3 regions of the Bacillus sp. JJ1609 genome follow, and region 1 is predicted to be linked to each of the others. Evidence: predicted binding sites of a transcription regulator. Region 1 holds the regulator's gene; each other region holds the start of a gene.
The links. Region 1 encodes Rex, which represses fermentation and respiration genes when NADH is low (regulators of the CRP and FNR family bind a similar motif). Its sites were predicted from a motif close to TTGTGAAATATTTCACAA; they were not measured.
Positions count from the first base shown of each region.

Region 2: a site for Rex is predicted at 3,298-3,315, ahead of pflB (formate C-acetyltransferase). Genes of this name have one in related genera too.
Region 3: a site for Rex is predicted at 2,678-2,695, ahead of V7654_RS10905 (formate/nitrite transporter family protein). Genes of this name have one in related genera too.

Region 1 is NZ_JBALSS010000039.1:16,607-23,097, reverse strand. It holds gene V7654_RS22185 (ABC-F family ATP-binding cassette domain-containing protein) at 1-1,552, opposite strand, end outside; gene moaC (cyclic pyranopterin monophosphate synthase MoaC) at 1,722-2,216, shown strand; gene V7654_RS22175 (redox-sensing transcriptional repressor Rex) at 2,244-2,900, shown strand; gene V7654_RS22170 (YdiK family protein) at 2,932-3,132, opposite strand; gene V7654_RS22165 (CPBP family intramembrane glutamic endopeptidase) at 3,136-3,867, opposite strand; gene groES (co-chaperone GroES) at 4,301-4,585, shown strand; gene groL (chaperonin GroEL) at 4,766-6,394, shown strand.
Region 2 is NZ_JBALSS010000012.1:19,202-25,692, reverse strand. It holds gene V7654_RS10990 (urease accessory protein UreH domain-containing protein) at 1-49, opposite strand, end outside; gene pflA (pyruvate formate-lyase-activating protein) at 160-903, opposite strand; gene pflB (formate C-acetyltransferase) at 986-3,211, opposite strand; gene V7654_RS10975 (cupredoxin domain-containing protein) at 3,552-4,001, opposite strand; gene V7654_RS10970 (DHH family phosphoesterase) at 4,144-5,343, shown strand; gene V7654_RS10965 (D-alanyl-D-alanine carboxypeptidase family protein) at 5,665-6,491, shown strand, end outside.
Region 3 is NZ_JBALSS010000012.1:4,208-10,698, forward strand. It holds gene V7654_RS10895 (MFS transporter) at 214-1,386, opposite strand; gene V7654_RS10900 (XapX domain-containing protein) at 1,601-1,768, shown strand; gene V7654_RS10905 (formate/nitrite transporter family protein) at 1,831-2,664, opposite strand; gene V7654_RS10910 (endonuclease MutS2) at 3,152-5,077, opposite strand; gene V7654_RS10915 (Crp/Fnr family transcriptional regulator) at 5,909-6,491, shown strand, end outside.

The DNA of each region.
Region 1 (6,491 bases):
CGAGTTCAATGACCTTTGTGGCGATCCTGTTGATAAAATAACGGTCGTGCGAAACAAACAGGATTGTGCCTGGATAATCGATTAGTGCGTTTTCAAGCACTTCTTTGCTGTCTAAATCCAAGTGGTTCGTCGGCTCGTCCAGAATTAAGAAGTTTGATTTTTGCAGCATTAGCTTAGCAAGGGCAAGACGTGCTTTTTCGCCGCCGCTCAAAGTGGAGACAATTTTCAATACATCGTCGCCGGAGAATAGGAAATTGCCCAGAATAGTGCGAATTTCTTTTTCCGGCTTAAGTGGATATTCGTCCCAAAGCTCGTTTAGTACCTTTTTATTTGAGCTTAGCTCAGCCTGTTCCTGGTCATAATAACCGATCGATACGTTTGAACCATAGTGGATGCTGCCGGCGATCGAAGGAAGCTTTTCAACGATTGTCTTCAGCAAGGTTGATTTGCCGACACCGTTTGGTCCAACTAAGGCAGTGCTATCGCCCCGAGATAGATTGAATGAGATATTTTCAGAAACGGCGTCATCGCTATATCCTACAGCGAGTGAATCAGCCTTTAGGACATCGTTTCCGCTCTGGCGTTCAATCTGAAAGCTAAATGAAGCGGATTTTTCATCGCCAAGTGGCTTGTCCATCCGGTCAATCTTTTCTAGCTGTTTCCTGCGGCTTTGAGCTCTTTTAGTAGTAGAAGCACGCGCAAGGTTTCTCTGGATGAAATCCTGGAGCTTTGAAATCTCATCCTGCTGCTTTTCAAAAAGCTTCATATCCCGTTCGTAGTTTTCAGCTTTTTGGTTCAAGTAAGAGGTGTAGTTCCCAGGGAATTTTGCCAGCTGATGGCGAGAAATTTCATATACCTGATTTACGACTTTATCAAGGAAGTAACGGTCATGGGAAACAATCAGGATTGCTCCATCATAGCCCTGAAGGTACTTTTCCAGCCAAGAAAGAGTGTCGATATCTAGGTGGTTTGTCGGTTCGTCCAGAATTAAAATATCCGGGCGGGTCAAAAGGAGTTTAGCTAAAGCAAGCCTTGTTTTTTGGCCTCCGCTTAATGTGGATATTTTTGTGGAATAATCAAATGTATGGAAGTTCAGGCCATGGAGTACGGAGCGGATGTCGGCTTCATATTGATAACCGCCTTTCTCCTTGAACTGGACCTGCAAGAGATCATATTCCTTGAGAACTCTGTCATATTCAGTCTGATTTGTCAGAATGTCAGAATCTGACATTTTTTCCTCTAGCCGCCGCAGATCTTTTTCCATGGAATGCAGATGGTTAAAAACGCCTAGCATTTCTTCCCAGATGCTTTTTTCGGATTCGAGACCTGTATTCTGTGCCAGGTACCCGATCGTCGTCCCTTTAGGGCGGATGATCTCACCGCTGTCATGCGCCTCCTGCCCGGCGATGATCTTCAGCAGGGTCGATTTGCCCGCTCCGTTGCGGCCAACTAAAGCAACACGGTCATGGGTCTGTATTTCAAACTTTATATTCGATAAAATAAGATCAGCAGCGAAATATTTTGTCAGCTGATTAACTTGTAATAATATCATTATTTTTCACCTCTATAGCCTTAGAGATAGTGTAACCCATTCACATAGGCTCGGCAATATATGAGATCCACCAAAAACTAGGAATGACAAGGAATTTGTGAAGTCAGCAACAAAGTTCACACACAACTTTGTGAAAATAGTGTATCATTTGGTTGAAGGGAGCTTGAATATGTCAGAATTTACTCATTTTAACGAAGAAGGCAGAGCGAAAATGGTGGATGTCAGCGATAAACCTGAGACGGTCCGCACGGCAATCGCCCATTCAAGCATAATTGTGAATGAAGATATATATATAAGAATCACAGAAAATAAGATGAAAAAAGGGGATGTGCTGGCGGTTGCACAGGTAGCGGGCATCATGGCGGCCAAGAAGACGTCGGAAATTATCCCAATGTGCCATCCACTTCCATTAACAGGCATTGACCTCAGCTTTGATTGGGAGCAAAATGGAAATGACTATAGTTTAAATATCACCGCCTCTGTAAAAACAAAAGGAAATACAGGTGTGGAAATGGAAGCGTTAACAGCAGCTTCAGCATGTGCGCTGACTGTTTATGATATGTGCAAGGCCGTAGACAAGGGCATGGTGATCGGCAAGACGTATTTAGTCGAGAAAACCGGTGGGAAAAACGGCGATTTTAAGAGAGAAGAGAAGCTTAAATAGAAATTTTAATTGGGTGGAGGATGGAGAATGACGAACGAACCTATGAAAATTCCGCAGGCAACCGCAAAACGCTTGCCGCTGTATTATCGCTTCTTATTGAACTTACATTCTTCAGGTAAACAAAGAGTGTCATCTGCGGAGTTAAGTGAAGCGGTAAAAGTGGATTCAGCGACAATCAGAAGGGATTTTTCTTACTTTGGAGCCTTAGGTAAAAAGGGGTACGGCTACAATGTGAATTATCTCCTGACATTTTTCCGAAAGACACTGGATCAGGACGAGCTGACCAAAGTGGCGCTAATCGGGGTCGGGAATCTTGGAACGGCATTTTTAAATTATAATTTCTCAAAAAACAATAATACGAAAATCGAAATTGCCTTTGATGTGGATGAGGGCAAAGTAGGCACCATAATGGGTGATGTGTCTGTATATCACATGGATGAGCTGGACAAAAAAGTCGTCGAGGAAGGTATTCAGGTGGCCATCCTTACCGTGCCGTCTGCGGTAGCACAGCCTATTACCGACCGATTGGTCCAGGCGAATATCAAGGGAATTCTAAATTTTACACCTGCACGATTGAATGTACCCAACTCTATCAGGATTCACCATATTGACCTGTCTGTAGAGCTGCAATCATTGATTTATTTCCTCAAGCATTATCCGACTAATTCTGAAACAGAAGAATAATAAGAAAAATAGCCTCTTCGGGATGAAGAGGCTATTTTTTCTGGATTTGCTTGAGTTTGAAATGGAACAGGATCATCCGGATGCCTGAACCGAAGTCGAAGGTCGCGAGCATGACGAGGAGGTAAGTGAAGAATCCCCAGCCGGTTTCATTGACATTCTGGATGGCGAAGTAGGTGAACAAGCTGCCTAGCAAGATGTAGACAATGCCTGAAAATAAAGGCGATTGCTTCATAACTTAAAGTCCCCCAATAAAGCTCTGGATTTTTTCTGCTTCTCTTATCATTCTCTCGATGTCTTCCCTGAATACGGATTGAAGCAGGACAACGAACGTATTCATTGTGACATGGGCTATGATCGGAACGATGATCCGCTTTGTTTTTACATAAAGGAAAGCAAACGTAAAGCCCATGGCCGAATACAGGATGACATGCTCCGGCTCGAAATGCGCGAGTGCAAAGATCACTGAACTGATTAACGCAGCAAAAAAGAAATTCATTTTCTTATGCAGGCTTCCGAAGATGATTTTTCGGAAGACGATTTCTTCTAAAATTGGCCCGATGATCGAGCTGACAAGAATCACAATCGGAAAGTTCTCAATGAGGTTGATAATCTCCTGAGTATTTTCCGAGCCCATTTCAATTCCGAGCAGCCTTTCAATGCTTGCTGCAAAGGATTGAGCCATCAATGCAAGAAATACACCTGCGACGGCCCAGGCAGCCGAGCTTGCTGGCGATGCCATTCCGCGCAAATCTGCCTGCATCTTTGATTCTTTCCGTAAAATCAGCAGCACGATGATCAGTGTAAGTGTAAAGCTGATGACAAGCCAGTAAGGAATCGATAGGGTTTCCATTTCCTTAAGACTCTTACCCATACCAGCTCCCACAAAGGCAACGAGCGGAATTCCGACCAGGCTTGAAAGCTGCATGACAATATAGGCGATGATAATGTACCAGTATTCCTTTTTCAATATAAAAACTCCTTTTAGGCCTTTTCGTAAACTTAATGACTTTATATACGTTTTAATATGATTAAAGTTCCGTAATGCTATCTCTCCATTTTACTAGTAAGCAGCTTGAAAGTTCAAATCGTAGGATGCTGCCTAAAATAAATGGTTAAATATTCGGGGAAACCGCATACTCTTTAAGGTGGCCTTTTTTATACAAGCTTATATTAAAATTCGGAGAAATTTGCCGTCGAACATTGTGGAAAGGGAACGAAAAATAGTCCTTGCTGTTACTGGATTCCTAGCCAGGAACCTTATATAAATTTTATAAAAAAAATTGGACTTCATGCTTGCAAAAAAAATGGAGATTCATTAATATATAAATTGTGTTAGCACTCGATTGAGGAGAGTGCTAATAAAAAACAAATCTACATATTATTTGAGGAGGTTGATTCACTTGATTAAGCCATTAGGTGATCGCATTATTATTGAGCTTGTTGAGTCTGAAGAAAAAACTGCAAGCGGTATCGTTTTACCCGACACAGCGAAAGAAAAACCTCAAGAAGGTAAAGTCGTAGCTGTTGGCACTGGACGTGTCCTTGAAAACGGAGAGCGCGTGGCACTTGAAGTTGAAGTTGGCAACCGCATTATCTTCTCAAAATACGCTGGTACAGAAGTGAAGTACCAGGGAACTGAGTACCTGATCTTGCGTGAAAACGACATTCTTGCTGTAGTTGAATAGAAAAGCGGAAGCGCCTTGGTCAGCCCCGACAAGCGCTGGAGGGCTGGCCAGTGAAGTCGCTTTTTGACTTCATTGGCAGACCGAAGCGACTCGAGGGGCTAGGCGCTGGAGCTAGACACAATATGTGTTGAAGTTTCGTCTATCTTTTATATAACACAAATTTGAGGAGGGTTTTATAAAATGGCAAAAGACATTTTGTTCAGTGAAGAAGCACGCCGTGCGATGCTTCGCGGAGTTGACGCTCTTGCAAATGCGGTAAAAGTTACTCTTGGACCTAAAGGACGCAACGTGGTTCTTGAGAAGAAATTTGGATCACCACTAATCACAAACGATGGTGTGACAATCGCGAAAGAAATCGAACTTGAAGATGCTTTCGAAAACATGGGTGCTAAGCTTGTTGCTGAAGTAGCAAGCAAGACAAATGATGTTGCTGGTGACGGTACGACTACTGCGACAGTTCTTGCTCAAGCAATGATCCGTGAAGGTCTTAAGAACGTAACTGCGGGCGCTAACCCAATGGGCATCCGTAAAGGTATGGAAAAGGCTGTTATCACTGCTGTGGAAGAATTAAAGACTATTTCTAAGCCAATCGAAGGCAAAGCTTCAATCGCTCAAGTAGCATCAATCTCTGCTGCTGACGAAGAAGTTGGTCAATTGATTGCTGAAGCAATGGAGCGCGTTGGCAACGACGGCGTTATTACAATCGAAGAATCTAAAGGCTTCACAACAGAATTAGACGTTGTAGAAGGTATGCAGTTCGACCGCGGATATGCATCTCCATACATGGTAACTGATTCTGACAAAATGGAAGCAGTTCTTGAAAATCCATATATCTTGATCACTGACAAGAAGATCGCAAGCATCCAGGAAATCCTTCCTGTACTTGAGCAAGTTGTACAGCAAGGCAAGCCATTATTGATGATTGCTGAAGATGTTGAAGGTGAAGCACTTGCTACATTAGTAGTTAACAAGCTTCGCGGAACATTCAATGCAGTTGCAGTTAAAGCTCCTGGCTTCGGTGACCGCCGCAAAGCTATGCTAGAAGATATCGCTGCATTAACTGGCGGAGAAGTGATCACTGAAGAGCTTGGCCGTGAACTTAAATCTGCTACAATCACATCTTTAGGACGCGCTTCTAAAGTTGTTGTTTCAAAAGAAAACACGACAATCGTTGAAGGTGCTGGAGACAGCGCTCAAATCGCTAGCCGTGTTAACCAGATCCGCGTTCAAATGGAAGAAACAACTTCTGAATTTGACCGTGAAAAGCTACAAGAGCGCTTAGCTAAATTAGCTGGCGGCGTTGCAGTAATCAAAGTTGGTGCTGCTACTGAAACTGAATTAAAAGAACGCAAGCTTCGCATTGAAGATGCATTGAACTCAACTCGCGCTGCAGTTGAAGAAGGTATCGTATCCGGTGGTGGCGTTGCGCTTCTAAACGTTTACAACAAAGTATCTGAAATCCAGGCTGAAGGCGATGAAGCTACTGGTGTGAACATTGTACTTCGTGCAATGGAAGAGCCAGTTCGTCAGATCGCTCACAACGCAGGACTTGAAGGCTCTGTAATCGTGGAGCGTTTAAAGCGTGAAGAAGTCGGCACAGGCTTCAACGCAGCTACTGGTGCATGGGTTAACATGATCGAAGCTGGTATCGTGGACCCAACTAAGGTTACACGTTCAGCACTTCAAAACGCAGCATCTGTTGCGGCTATGTTCCTAACAACTGAAGCAGTTGTTGCTGACAAGCCAGAACCAGCTGGATCTGGAATGCCTGACATGAGCGGTATGGGCGGAATGGGCGGAATGATGTAAGGCTTCCCGAGCCATACATTTGAGAAATAGGTAAGCCTATTTTTCACCCTTTCTGAGAAGCAGTCATGTAAAAAACTTATATCAATAGCAATAACCA
Region 2 (6,491 bases), on a different contig from region 1:
AAAATGGACGGCTTAAGAACCGGCTGATATCATTGAAAAACTGATACATAGAGAAACTCCTCCACCTGCAGCTGATATCTTAATCATACTTGATAAATATCAAAAAGGTGTGCAGAAAAAAACAGCAAGACAACTTTGTCTGCTGTTTTTCATAACCTATTAAACTATTCGAACCTTGGCTGTCAATAATTCATATGCATTTTCAACTTCAGCATCGGCAGGAGGTTCAACGTCCTTTAAAGGATATTCCAGCCCTAGAGCCTCCCACTTGTAAACACCAAGCTTGTGGTACGGCAAAACTTCTACCTTTTTAACATTTTCAAGGGTTCCAATAAACTCTCCCAATTGAGTGAGGTCTTCGATATCGTTTGTCACTCCTGGTACAAGGACATGCCGTACCCAAATGGGAATATGATGGTCTGATAGGTAGCGGGCAAATTCAAGAATATGGTCATTAGCCATGCCTGTAAGTTTAATGTGCTTTTTCCTGTTGATTTGCTTCAAATCCAATAAGACTAGGTCAGTATATTTCATTAACTCCTCCAGTTGCTCCTGAAAGAGGGGCGCACTTGAAAAGCAGCCACCTGATGAATCAATAGCAGTATGGATGCCTAGCTTTTTACACTCCTTGAAAAGCTCTGTAATAAACGGAATCTGCAGCAATGGCTCACCACCACTGACAGTTATGCCCCCGCCTGATGATTGAATGAATGGTAAATAGGTAGTTAAATCATCGATGATTTCGGAAACAGCCACCTGTTTGCCAGTGCCGATCTCCCAGGTGTCTGCGTTATGGCAAAATTGGCAGCGCAGCAGGCACCCCTGTGTAAAGATAACGTAGCGGATTCCTGGTCCGTCGACAGTGCCAAATGTTTCGATAGAATGAATGTTTCCGTTCATGATGATTGCTCCTTTCTGGTAAAACAGGAGTTCCTCAGAGTAGGAGGGAACTCCTTGTTCTCCGCCGCTTTCATACGGCTATTCATTACATAGATTCATGGAAAGTACGGTTGATTACATCCATTTGCTGCTCGCGTGTCAGCTTGATGAAGTTTACTGCATAGCCAGATACACGGATGGTCAGCTGTGGATATTCTTCTGGGTGTGCCATGGCATTCATTAGAGTTTCTCTATTAAACACGTTAACATTTAAATGATGGCCATCTTTCATTGCGTAGCCATCGAGGATGGATACGAGATTGCTTGTGCGGCTTTCTTCCTCTTTTCCAAGCGCTTTTGGAACGATGGAGAAGGTGTTTGAGATTCCATCCATAGCATAGCTGTATGGTAGTTTTGCGACAGAAGACAGGGAAGCAAGAGTTCCTTTTGTATCCCGGCCATGCATTGGATTTGCTCCAGGAGCGAATGGCTCGCCAGCTCGTCTTCCGTCTGGTGTATTTCCGGTTTTCTTACCATATACAACGTTTGAAGTAATGGTAAGGATTGACATTGTATGCAATGAATTGCGGTAAGTTGGGTGCTTACGCAGCTTTTTCATAAAGGTTTTTACGATTTCAACTGCGATACTGTCAACGCGGTCATCATTATTTCCGTATTTAGGGAAATCACCTTCAGTTTCGAAGTCAACTGCAATGCCATTTTCATCGCGGATTACTTTAACCTTCCCGTATTTTATCGCGCTTAAGGAATCGGCTACGACGCTTAAACCGGCAATTCCTGTTGCCATTGTGCGAAGGACTTCAGTATCATGAAGCGCCATTTCGATTCTTTCATAGCTGTATTTGTCATGCATGTAATGAATGATGTTCAAAGTGTTGATATAGAGGCCTGCGAGCCATTCCATGACGTTATCGAATTTTGACATGACTTCATTATAGTCGAGAACTTCGCTTGTGATCGGGCTGAAACCTGGTGCCACTTGGATTTTAAGCTTCTCATCAACACCGCCATTGATGGCATAAAGCAGTGCTTTTGCTAGGTTTGCACGTGCACCGAAGAACTGCATCTGTTTTCCGATTTCCATTGCTGATACACAGCAGGCAATTCCATAGTCATCGCCATATTCAGGGCGCATCAGGTCATCGTTTTCATATTGTATTGAGCTGGTTTTAATCGACATTTCCGCACAATACTTCTTAAAGTTCTCTGGAAGGCCAGGAGACCATAAAACAGTCAGGTTAGGTTCAGGAGCAGGTCCCAGATTATCTAGTGTATGAAGGAATCTGAAAGAGTTTTTCGTAACAAGTGACTTGCCGCAATGCGCCATGCCGCCGATTGATTCCGTTACCCAGGTTGGGTCACCGCTGAACAATTCATTATAATCAGGTGTTCTTGCGAATTTTACAAGTCGGAGCTTCATGACGAAGTGGTCGACCAGTTCCTGTGCTTCTTGTTCAGTCAATGTGCCGTTTTGCAGGTCGCGCTCGATGAATATATCCAGGAAGGTAGCCACACGTCCTAGGCTCATTGCCGCACCGTTTTGCTCTTTTATTGCAGCTAGATAAGCAAAGTAAACCCATTGGAAAGCTTCTGTTGCGTTAGAAGCCGGCTTAGAAATATCATAGCCATAGCTTTCAGCAAGCTTTTTCAATTCATTTAATGCACGGTATTGTTCTGAAATTTCCTCTCTAAGGCGCATAGTGTCTTCTGTCATGACGCTGCTTGTCAAACCGTGGTCTTTCTTCTTTTGCTCCATAAGGAAGTCAACACCATACAGCGCAACACGGCGGTAGTCCCCAATGATGCGTCCGCGTCCATAAGCATCAGGAAGCCCAGTGATGATACCAGCTTTACGTGCCTGGAGCATTTCCTTTGTATAAACATCGAACACACCCTGGTTATGTGTCTTGCGGAAATCTGTGAAGATTTTTTCAACTTCCTTATTCAGTTCATAACCAAATGCTTCACATGCAGCCTTAGCCATGCGAATGCCTCCGAATGGCTGCATTGAGCGTTTAAATGGCTGATCGGTCTGGAAGCCAACAACCTTTTCTTTTGCTTTGTCCAGATATCCTGGGCCATGAGATGTGATGGTTGACACGACTTCTGTGTCCATATCCAAAACTCCGCCATTCTCGCGCTCCTGTTTTGTTAATTCCAGGACCTGCTGCCACAGAAGGTTTGTTTCCTCAGTGGCTCCTACCAGGAAGCTTGAATTACCTGTATATTCAGTGTAGTTATTTAAGATAAAATCTCGAACATTGATTTCTTCCAGCCAAGTACCGTTTTTAAAACCTTTCCACTGTTCCATTTTAAGTCACCTCAGAAGTAATTATTTATATAACAGTTATCACACTTTCATCATACTATGACTATAACAGTTTGGGTGTGACAATATTGTGAAATGATGAACAATGTGTGAATATCAATTGAAAATGTGTTTTTTGAATATTGTCCAAGTAAACTGTATTATAATTATCTATGACTTTATGGGTTCTGTTATATAAGAATATGTATGATAAATAATACTATCAGGAAACGTTGCCACTATGGATGTATTGTTTTGTATGTTTTGTGTCAAATAGAGGAGAAGGGGAGATAAAGAAAAAGAAAAAACAGGATATGGAATCCTGTTCTTAGAAAGGAATATATTAATCAACCACAATGTAAGCGATCATCGGACCGCTGTTTTCTGCTTTAGTGTGTATCATGCAAATAAGTCTATAGGTTCCTTCTTTGTCAAATTGCAGAGGAACGACTGTTTCTTCCCCCTTTTTAACAATACCTTTAATATCTGTACCTTCAATAATGAATGGGTGTTCTTTTCCATTAACCCCTAAAATTTTTAATCGGACTTTTTCTCCTTTTTCAACAAAGATGGTTCCTGGGTCCCAACGATAGGCCTCAATTTCTTTTCCATCTTCTGTTGATGATTTAAATTCACCGGTTACCAGGTGAATCTCACGGATTGTCTCTTTTTGCTGGCTAATAGCTGGAGTGGCATCCGACTTGAAGTTCATCCAAAATGATCCAATTATAGCAAGAAGAGCAAGTACGCCCACTAAGTATAATGCTCTTTTTTTCACAACGATGAAATGCATATTTTCACCTCCTTTTTAAATATTTATGCTCGTCCATATAAAGAACTTGTCTAAATTTTTCAGGTTTCTATGTGTTTTTTTAGAGGAATAGTTTGAAACCAGTAAACAAACCATAAATTAGAGAAAATGTAAGGAGGAAGCTATGTACCGTTTATTCACACATAACGATCTGGATGGAGTTGCCTGCGGGATTCTATTTAGGCTTGCCTTTGGAGAAAGAGTGGAGGTTCGATATAATTCGGTTTCTGGTCTAAACTTTCAGGTGGAGCGATATTTTGAAAGAATGAATGACAGAATGAAGAAAGAGGATTTATTGTTTATTACTGATCTGTCAGTCAATAGTGAGATGGCTGAAAAAATAAATGAATTTGTTTTAGCTGGAGGAAAAGCAAAGCTGATTGACCACCATAAAACAGCTTTGCATTTCAATGATTACACTTGGGGCGATGTTAAAGTAGAAGACCAAAACGGGACGCTAACAAGTGCTGCTTCGCTGGTATATGAATATCTAGTTAATGAGAAGCATTTGCAAAAAAATGAGTCAATAGATGAATTTGTAGAACTCGTCAGGCAGTATGATACATGGGACTGGGATATTCTCAAAAATTACAAGGCGAAAAACTTAAATGATTTATTTTTTATGATATCGATAGAAGATTTTGAAGAACGGATTGTTCCTCGTCTCCAGACAGGAGAGCATTTTGAATTTGATGAATTTGAGCAAAAACTGCTGGAAATGGAAGAAGATAAAATTGATCGATATATTAGAAGGAAGAAGCGTGAAATTGTACAGATAAACTCAAATGGACTATATGGGGGGATTGTCCACGCTGAATCCTACCATTCTGAATTGGGTAATGAACTAGGGAAAGAATTCCTTCATCTGGATTATATAGCCATTATCAATTTGGGAGGCAAAAAAATCAGTTTCAGGACCATACATGACAATGTAGATGTTTCAGCTGTTGCAGGAGAGTATGGTGGTGGTGGTCACGCAAAGGCGGCTGGATGTTCAATGAGCGGTGAAGCATATACTCGCTACATAGATGAAGCCTTTCCTCTCGATCCTATCAGACAGGATGCAGCAAGAAATGTTTATAACCTCAAGGAATCAAAGAATGGCTGTCTTTATGAGAATAGAGAAAGGAATTTATTTTTGATTTATGCTGAGGGAAAGGAATATTTTGTGTCGCTAAGTAACAATGATAAATTAGGGCCGTATGAGAGTTTTTCCGATGCAGAGCGTCATTTGAAAAGAGATTATGGGGCAGCTCTAGCCAGAGATGAGATATATGTGCCTTATCTTGAATCAATAGTATTTAAACACGTCATTACTAAATAGCCCATCAAGATTTTCTTGATGGGCTTATATTTTGTGATCCATTAACGGCCTTGTCTGAAGATATAGAAGAGAATCTCTAAGGCATTGATTGCCTTTTCGCAATGTTTAAAATGCCCGGCAGCATTTTCTTTGCCAAAGCAATTCACCAACTCAAAAACTCCTTTTTTAACTAATTTCGCCCCAAAGTTCACTGGTTTTCCGCTGAATTTTAACTATAATGCTTTAATATTCCATTATTATTAAAATTCAATAACTTTGCAGAAATCTAGTTATATATTTGCTAAAATTATACTCGGAGACTAGGATAATGGATGTGTTTGAATGAAGAAATTAATAATACTTTCTATATTGATCATGTTTGGATTTAATACCTTAAATGAACCTGTACAGGCTGAAGATGATTTCGCTGAACTAACGTCGGAGGCTGCTGTATTAATGGACACACAGTCGGGTGCGATACTCTTCGGTAAAAATGAAGAGGTGAAAATGTATCCTGCAAGCCTCACTAAGATTGCTACAGCAATCTATGCAATTGAAAAAGGGAATTTGAATGATCAAGTAATAGTAAGTGAAAAAGTATTAAATATAGATGGAACAAGGGTATATTTAAATCCAGGTGAGCAAGTGACTTTAAGAAAGCTTATCCAGGGTATGTTGATCAATTCTGGAAATGACGCTGCACTAGCAATCGCAATCCATCTGGACGGGACGATGGAAAAGTATTCTCAACATGTTAATGAGTTTCTTGAATCCGAGGTAGGTGTAAAAGCAACACATTTTGTTAATCCGCACGGTTTATTCGATGAGAATCATTATACAACGGCTAAGGATTTAGGCATGATCTTGAATTATGCGATGAAAAACAAGGATTTTCGTGAAATCTTTGGAACAAAACAAATGAAATGGGATGGAGAATCCTGGGACACAACTATTTTGTCTCACCATCGGATGCTAAAAGGAGAAATCGCCTATCCAGGAGTTAGCGGAGGAAAGACGGGATTTGTTGACCAGTCCAAGCAAACATTAGCGACTACGGCTGAAAATGGCCAGCTTAAATTAACTGCAATCCTGTTAAAATCAGAATATAAAAGGAAAATATACGATGACACAATTAACCTGTTTGACTATGGATTCGCTAATTTTAAATC
Region 3 (6,491 bases), on a different contig from region 1:
ACTATGTTTATTTTTTGATATTAAAGTCAAAACCATACTTTAAGAATCACAAAACTCCTGGTCAACCATCACCTTTATTCCTTTCATGCTTATAATAAAATAGCTTAACCTTTGGGATTTCCTTTCCCTTAGAATAAAGGCACAAAAATAATCTGTTGCTGTTTTATGCAAAATCATACTTAAAACCCCTTCTTAAATGAAGGGGTTTTATTTTTAACTATAGGTTTGTACTTGCATTTTTTTATGATCCTGTAGAAGCCAGACTGTCAAAAGAACACCTATGAACGTGAGGAAAGCGAAAAACAAATAAACTACATATATGGTGAATTCCTCAAATATAATGCCCCCGATAAATGTAAAAAACCAATTTCCAAGTCCATTGCCTACCGCAGAGTAAAATGTAACAGCCGTTGCGGTCATTTGAGAAGGTGTAATTTCCCTAATATATTGCAGCCCTGCCGGAATAAATAATCCAAGTGAAAATCCTTGAATGACAGCCGAGAAATAAATAAGAGACAAACTTGGTTCAGTAAAATAAAATATCCATCTTATTAATGATACTAATGAAGCAATTAAAGCTACCTGAATCAATCCAAGCTTGCTGATCCAACCGCCTGCCACCCTCATAAACGGAATTTCGGATAACACAGCGATCAGAAATGCAATTCCAATTCCTGTGTATGTTCCTCCTCTATCCTCTACAAATAAGCTAAAATAAAAGTTATTGGCAAGGTTTGGACCGAAAATTAAGAATGTCACAGCCAGGAATACAAGGAATCGTTTCATTCCCATTAACTCCTTCATACCAGACATCATTCTACTAGGTGTATCAGCAGCTTCTTTCGGCATTTTAACAGAAAGAACTGCAGCGATCAGCAAGGTTATAAAAAAACTATAAAAAATCACCTGAGGATTCCATTCAGATAATTTCCCCATTATAAAAACAGCAATTCCGAAGCCAAGTGAGCCAAACAAGCGGATATTTCCATAATTCACGCCAGCATTGCTAGTATATTTTAACGAAATGCTATCCGACAAAGGGATAATGGCACTTTGAAATATTGCAAGGATGGTTGCAGCGAGAATGAATGAGAAGAAACTTTCAAAAAACAGATAACCGAGTGCAGCAATTCCAGTTATCAGGGTTGTTAAAGTCAACAGCCGATTATGAAGATTTTTCATATCCGAAATCATGCCCCAAAAGGGCTGAAAGAAAATCATGATGACAGGGCCGATGGACAGAATGATTCCTATTTGATATCCATTTAATTTTTCAACTTCACTTAGATACACGCTCAATAAAGGAAACAAACTTCCGAATCCAAAAAACACAAAAAGGTAGAAGCCTTGCATCGAATAAATATCTCGCTTAACTCGCGTCTCCATAAATGCCCTCCGTACTTTACAAGTTGTAGAGTTATATTTTACCACTATTTAAATATAAGAATAGTTTATTTAAATGAGAGGATAATAAAAGAAAATATAAAGCGTTTCCATTTGCTATTTATCATGTTAAAATAATGTTGCTTTGAAGTGATCAGACGTCTGCTCACTATTTTATTGTTCATCATCAATTTGAACCACATGAGGCGGTGATTTTATGAAAGAAGTTGTGTTAAGCTTACTTGCAGGATTATTAGTAGGGGTTGTTTTCAAATTTTTAAAACTGCCGCTGCCAGCGCCACCTGTTCTTGCCGGAGTTCTTGGTATTGTCGGGGTGTATTTAGGTGGATTGGCCGGGGAATGGATTTTAAATTATTTCAAATGATTTAATTAAGGCTTTAACAGCCAAAAAAAATCCACGGAAATCCGCGGATTTTTTGTTTATTTTTATAGAACTTTTTGCCTGTAAACAGGTTTTGCAGACGGAAGGCTTTTGCTGCTCATAGCTTCTGCAGGTTTCGCGTTAAGGTAAATATATATGGAGCCTACAAAAAATGCTCCACCGATAATATTACCAATCGTAACAGGCACTAGATTAAATAAGCCTAAAGCCAGACTGATTGTTTCTGGATGCGGAATAAGAAGTGCAATCGAAAATAAAACCATATTTGCGATGCTATGTTCAAATCCTGATACTACAAAGGCAAAGACAAGCAGCAGCGTAACCCCGATTTTAGCTCCATCTCCTTTTATTTGTAAAGGAATCCATACAGCCAGGCATACAAGCCAGTTGCAAAGGATTGCTCGGAAAAATAACTGATAAACCGGAGTGTTCATTTTCATATTTACCGTTTCCATCATATACTGGGATTTTTCCGGCGAGGAAAATAGACCTGAAAGCATTATGATTACAGCAAAAAAAACAGCTCCTAAAAAATTCCCAGCATAACAAGCTATCCAGTTTTTCACCGTATCCATCCATGAAGTTGCTTTTTTTAATGAACTGATCGTCAGCATCATCGTATTGCTAGTGAATAATTCTGCTCCTCCGTATAAAATCAGTACAAGTGCCAGTCCAAAGAAAATCGAGCTTACAATTGGAGTTCCAGGAGAATGCAAATCATAGAAGTATTCACCCAGCCGATATGAAACCATAATTCCAAAACCAATATACACAGCAGCTAGAGCTGATCGCAACAGATACTTCGTTTTTGATTCATTCAAATAGCCCCTCTTTTTAAGCGCTGTGTTCACTGCCTGGTCGATAGGCTGTACATCCATAAAAGACCTCCATTTGTGAATTATATCACAATCATATTATGTCTTAATCTTATACCTGTAGCCTCCTTTTGTTAATAGATTTTGCCATGAACTAATTTTGACAGTTATTGAAGCGTTTTCATAAGGTTGCAACCCCGGTCTCTTAGAATTCCAATGGTCTCTGTATGCTGTTTCCAGTGATTTACTGACTTTCGTTCTACATGAGGTAGGGGATTCCCCTCGTTATTTACGCCTAATTTGTATAATTTGTGGCTTTTCTTTTTAGTAAGATGTTTCATCTGCTGGCGCACACATTCCGAAGGCTTCCATGTCTCACTTTTGCCACAATACATTGAATAAACTTCTATGAATCAACACCACATGTACAAAATACAAATGTTTTTCAATGAGTCACTCGCTTTCCGCTCCAGCTAACATAGTACCAAATCAATAATGAAATGTATCATAGAGTATGTAAAAAAGCCCTCTAAGAAAAGGGCTTCTCCACTCAGGCATCATAATTTATAACTGTGCCATCTAAATGTTTTTTATCCATCTGGTTCAGAAGTTTACGGTTATGTTTTGATTCAAAGATAATATTGAAATCATAATCGGGCGGATATAGTTCTGCAGCAGGAATATTAAGCTTGAGACGCTTATAATTCACCTGGATCTTTTCACCCTTGATCTGGACAATATAATTCCCATTTTCATCTGGTCCTTTATAAATGATTCCAAGTTCACCCAGTGTGGATACGTGTACGCTATCTCCCATATCATATTGCGTTACAGTCTTTTTCTCTGCTGCAGGTCCCCTCTTTTTATGCTTATTCACTTTAATTTGCTGTTCCCTCCCTTTTAAGGCAGAAGGGTCATCTTCAAATAAAACAGTATAGTTTTTTTCTGCCTTATAAGTTATTTCATGTGCTCTTTCAATTAATTTTGGATGTATGCCAAGCTTAAGGGCAATAGCAAAGGCCTGACTGTCCCCGCCTTGCCCAATCCGTAAGCGATAAGTTGGCTTAAGGGTCTCGAGGGCAAATTCCATTGAACCATTCATGAAATCTGGATGCTGATCAGCAAAGTCTTTTATTTCACTATAATGAGTCGTTGCAAACAAGGTAGCACCTTTGTTATTAAGATTTTCCAAAATGGCCGTCGCCAGCCCCATACCTTCGCCAGGATCGGTGCCGGAACCTAGTTCATCAAGAAGGACAAGCGTTTTATCATTTGATTCTTTTAAAATCTCAATGATATTGACGATTCTTGAACTGAATGTGCTAAGATTCTGTTCAATGCTCTGTCCATCCCCTATATCGACAAGCACTTTATGAAAAATTCCTGATGTACTTTCATCTTCCACAGGCAAATGCAGCCCGCACTGGGCCATTAAGACAAGCAATCCAGCTGTTTTAATAGAAACCGTCTTACCACCAGTATTCGGCCCGGTTATGATCAAAGCTTGATAATCTGAACCAATTTCCATCGTTAACGGGACTGCTTTATCACCAAGCAGTGGATGTCTGGCATCCTTGAAGCTGATCAGGGACCCGTCATATATATTGACTCTTTTCGCATCAATGGCTCTGCAATACTTTGCTTTTGAAAATAACACATCATAATGGACCATCGTTTCGATAGCAAGGCGAATTTCTTTCTCTCTTCCTTCCGCCATACCAGTCAAAGATAGTAAAACTTTTTCTACCTCAGCCTGCTCGTCAGCGTAAAGCCATTCCATTTGCTCCTGGAAAGCACCGATTTCTTCTGGTTCAACGAATAGTGTCGATCCAGAAGCAGATGTATCGAGTACAGCTCCCTTCACTTTTGCTCGGTATTCCTTCTTAACTGGTATTACATACCGTCCATTTCTCTGGCTAATGACCGATTCCTGTAAAAAAGGTTTCATTTTCGCCGATTTAAGAACCTGATTAAGTCTTTCCTTTAACCGCTCCTCCTGGATTGCTATTTGCTTGCGGATTTTTAAAAGCTCTTTGGTCGCATAATCATCGATTTGTCCGTTTCGAATACACCTTTGTATTTCCGCTGCCAATTCCGGCAGTTCTTCAATTCCATATACATATGCTGAAACTCTGGGAGCGCAATATTCCTTTTCCTTCATAAACCTGCGTATTTTATTGCATGTTTCAAGAAAGTTCAACAGCATGACCAACTGGTCTGGCCTGAGAGGCACTCCTTTATGAAAGCCCTTCAAGACTAGTTCCATTCCCTCGAGACCATGGATTGGCACACTTGAACTGATTTTTAGGATCTCGATTGCCTCTGCCAGCTCCTCCTGCCGAGATGTAATTTGCTTGGCATTCACGGACGGAAGCATATCGTTCACTTTTTTGCGCCCAATCTCTGTCATAGCGAAGCTTGCGATCAATTCTTTGACCTTATTAAATCCTAGTACGTTAAATGTTTGTTCGTTCAATTTTATTTTCCTCCTTAAATTATAGGCTCTATTAAATTAGACTGTTGATCTCCGCTCCAGTCACTTACTTTTAGCGGGGAGTCCAGTGATCCCGCATAAGTCGAGCACCCTAAGCTCCGATCAACATGTGCTAATACCTTTAAAACAGCCAAGATTTTAAAAAAGTGTTTTGAAAAGATTGATGATTTGCAGAAGAATGAATAAATGGAACACAAAAAACCGCCATGGAACAATGTCCAAAGCGGCTTGAAGAATGCCTGGCGGTCCTTCCGCCGGCACTTTTTCCGATAAAAAAAAGCCGTGTACATGTACACAGCTTATGCTTTCGGATATCAGCATGCTTTACTATGTTCATTGTTCTTAACCTTCAATCCCGAACCATGGCTAAATAAACCTTTTAAAGGCCATGTTTAAAAAATTCCGGATTGACCGTATAAAATTAACGGATTAGTTAAGAACGACACCTAACATAAAACATACTCCTTATTAAAAAAGTTTCTTCCACCATAGAGTACCTTCAAAAATCTATAAAGTCAACCAGATTTCAGAATTTTTTACCAGGACTGTTTTTGCAATGATTTTGATTTATTTTTAATGCATTCCCCCTTTATAAGTGCTGCAAAATTTCCTTAAAAATGAATTAATAAAATCGACATAAATTCCGAAGTCATTTTTTACTTTTGTGTAAAAAGCAACAAAATTTACTAAAAGCCTTTTTCAAAAGATCGCATTATAAAATGTTCACATTTTCTCTATTGACCTGATGTTTATATTTCATTTAAATAAGGTTAAACAAAGGACGGAAAAGGTGGGGATTAAGTGGCCGGCCATATGGATCAAAGAAAATTTTCTTATGAAATAAGTGAATTAATAAAGGTTTCTGAAAAGATCGTAAAATATAAAAAAGGTAATTTTTTATTTAGAGAAGGCCAAGAAGCGAAGGAAATGTATATCATTCTTTCAGGAAAAGTACAAATCTCAAAAATGAATGCCGAGGGTAAGGAATTGAACTTGAGATTATGCAAGGAGAATGATATCGTCGGTGAACTTACGTTATTTACTGTTGGACCAAGATATTTATTCAACGCCAAGCTTCTCGAAGACGGTGAAGCTGCGGCGATCAATATTGAAAACCTGGAGCAAATTCTATTCAATAATAGCCAGCTGGCATATCAATTACTTAAGTGGATGAACGATCATATACGCAAAACGATCACGAAATTCCGCGACCTCGTCCTCCATGGCAAAAAAGGAGCACTTTATTCAACCCTCATCCGTCTTTGCAACAGCTATGGCATTGAAAAAGAGGATGGCATCTACATAAATGTTCCAATCACTAATCAGGATCTGGCAAATTATTGTGGAACTGCCAGGGAAAGTGTAAGCCGCATGCTAGGAGCATTGCGTGATGAAG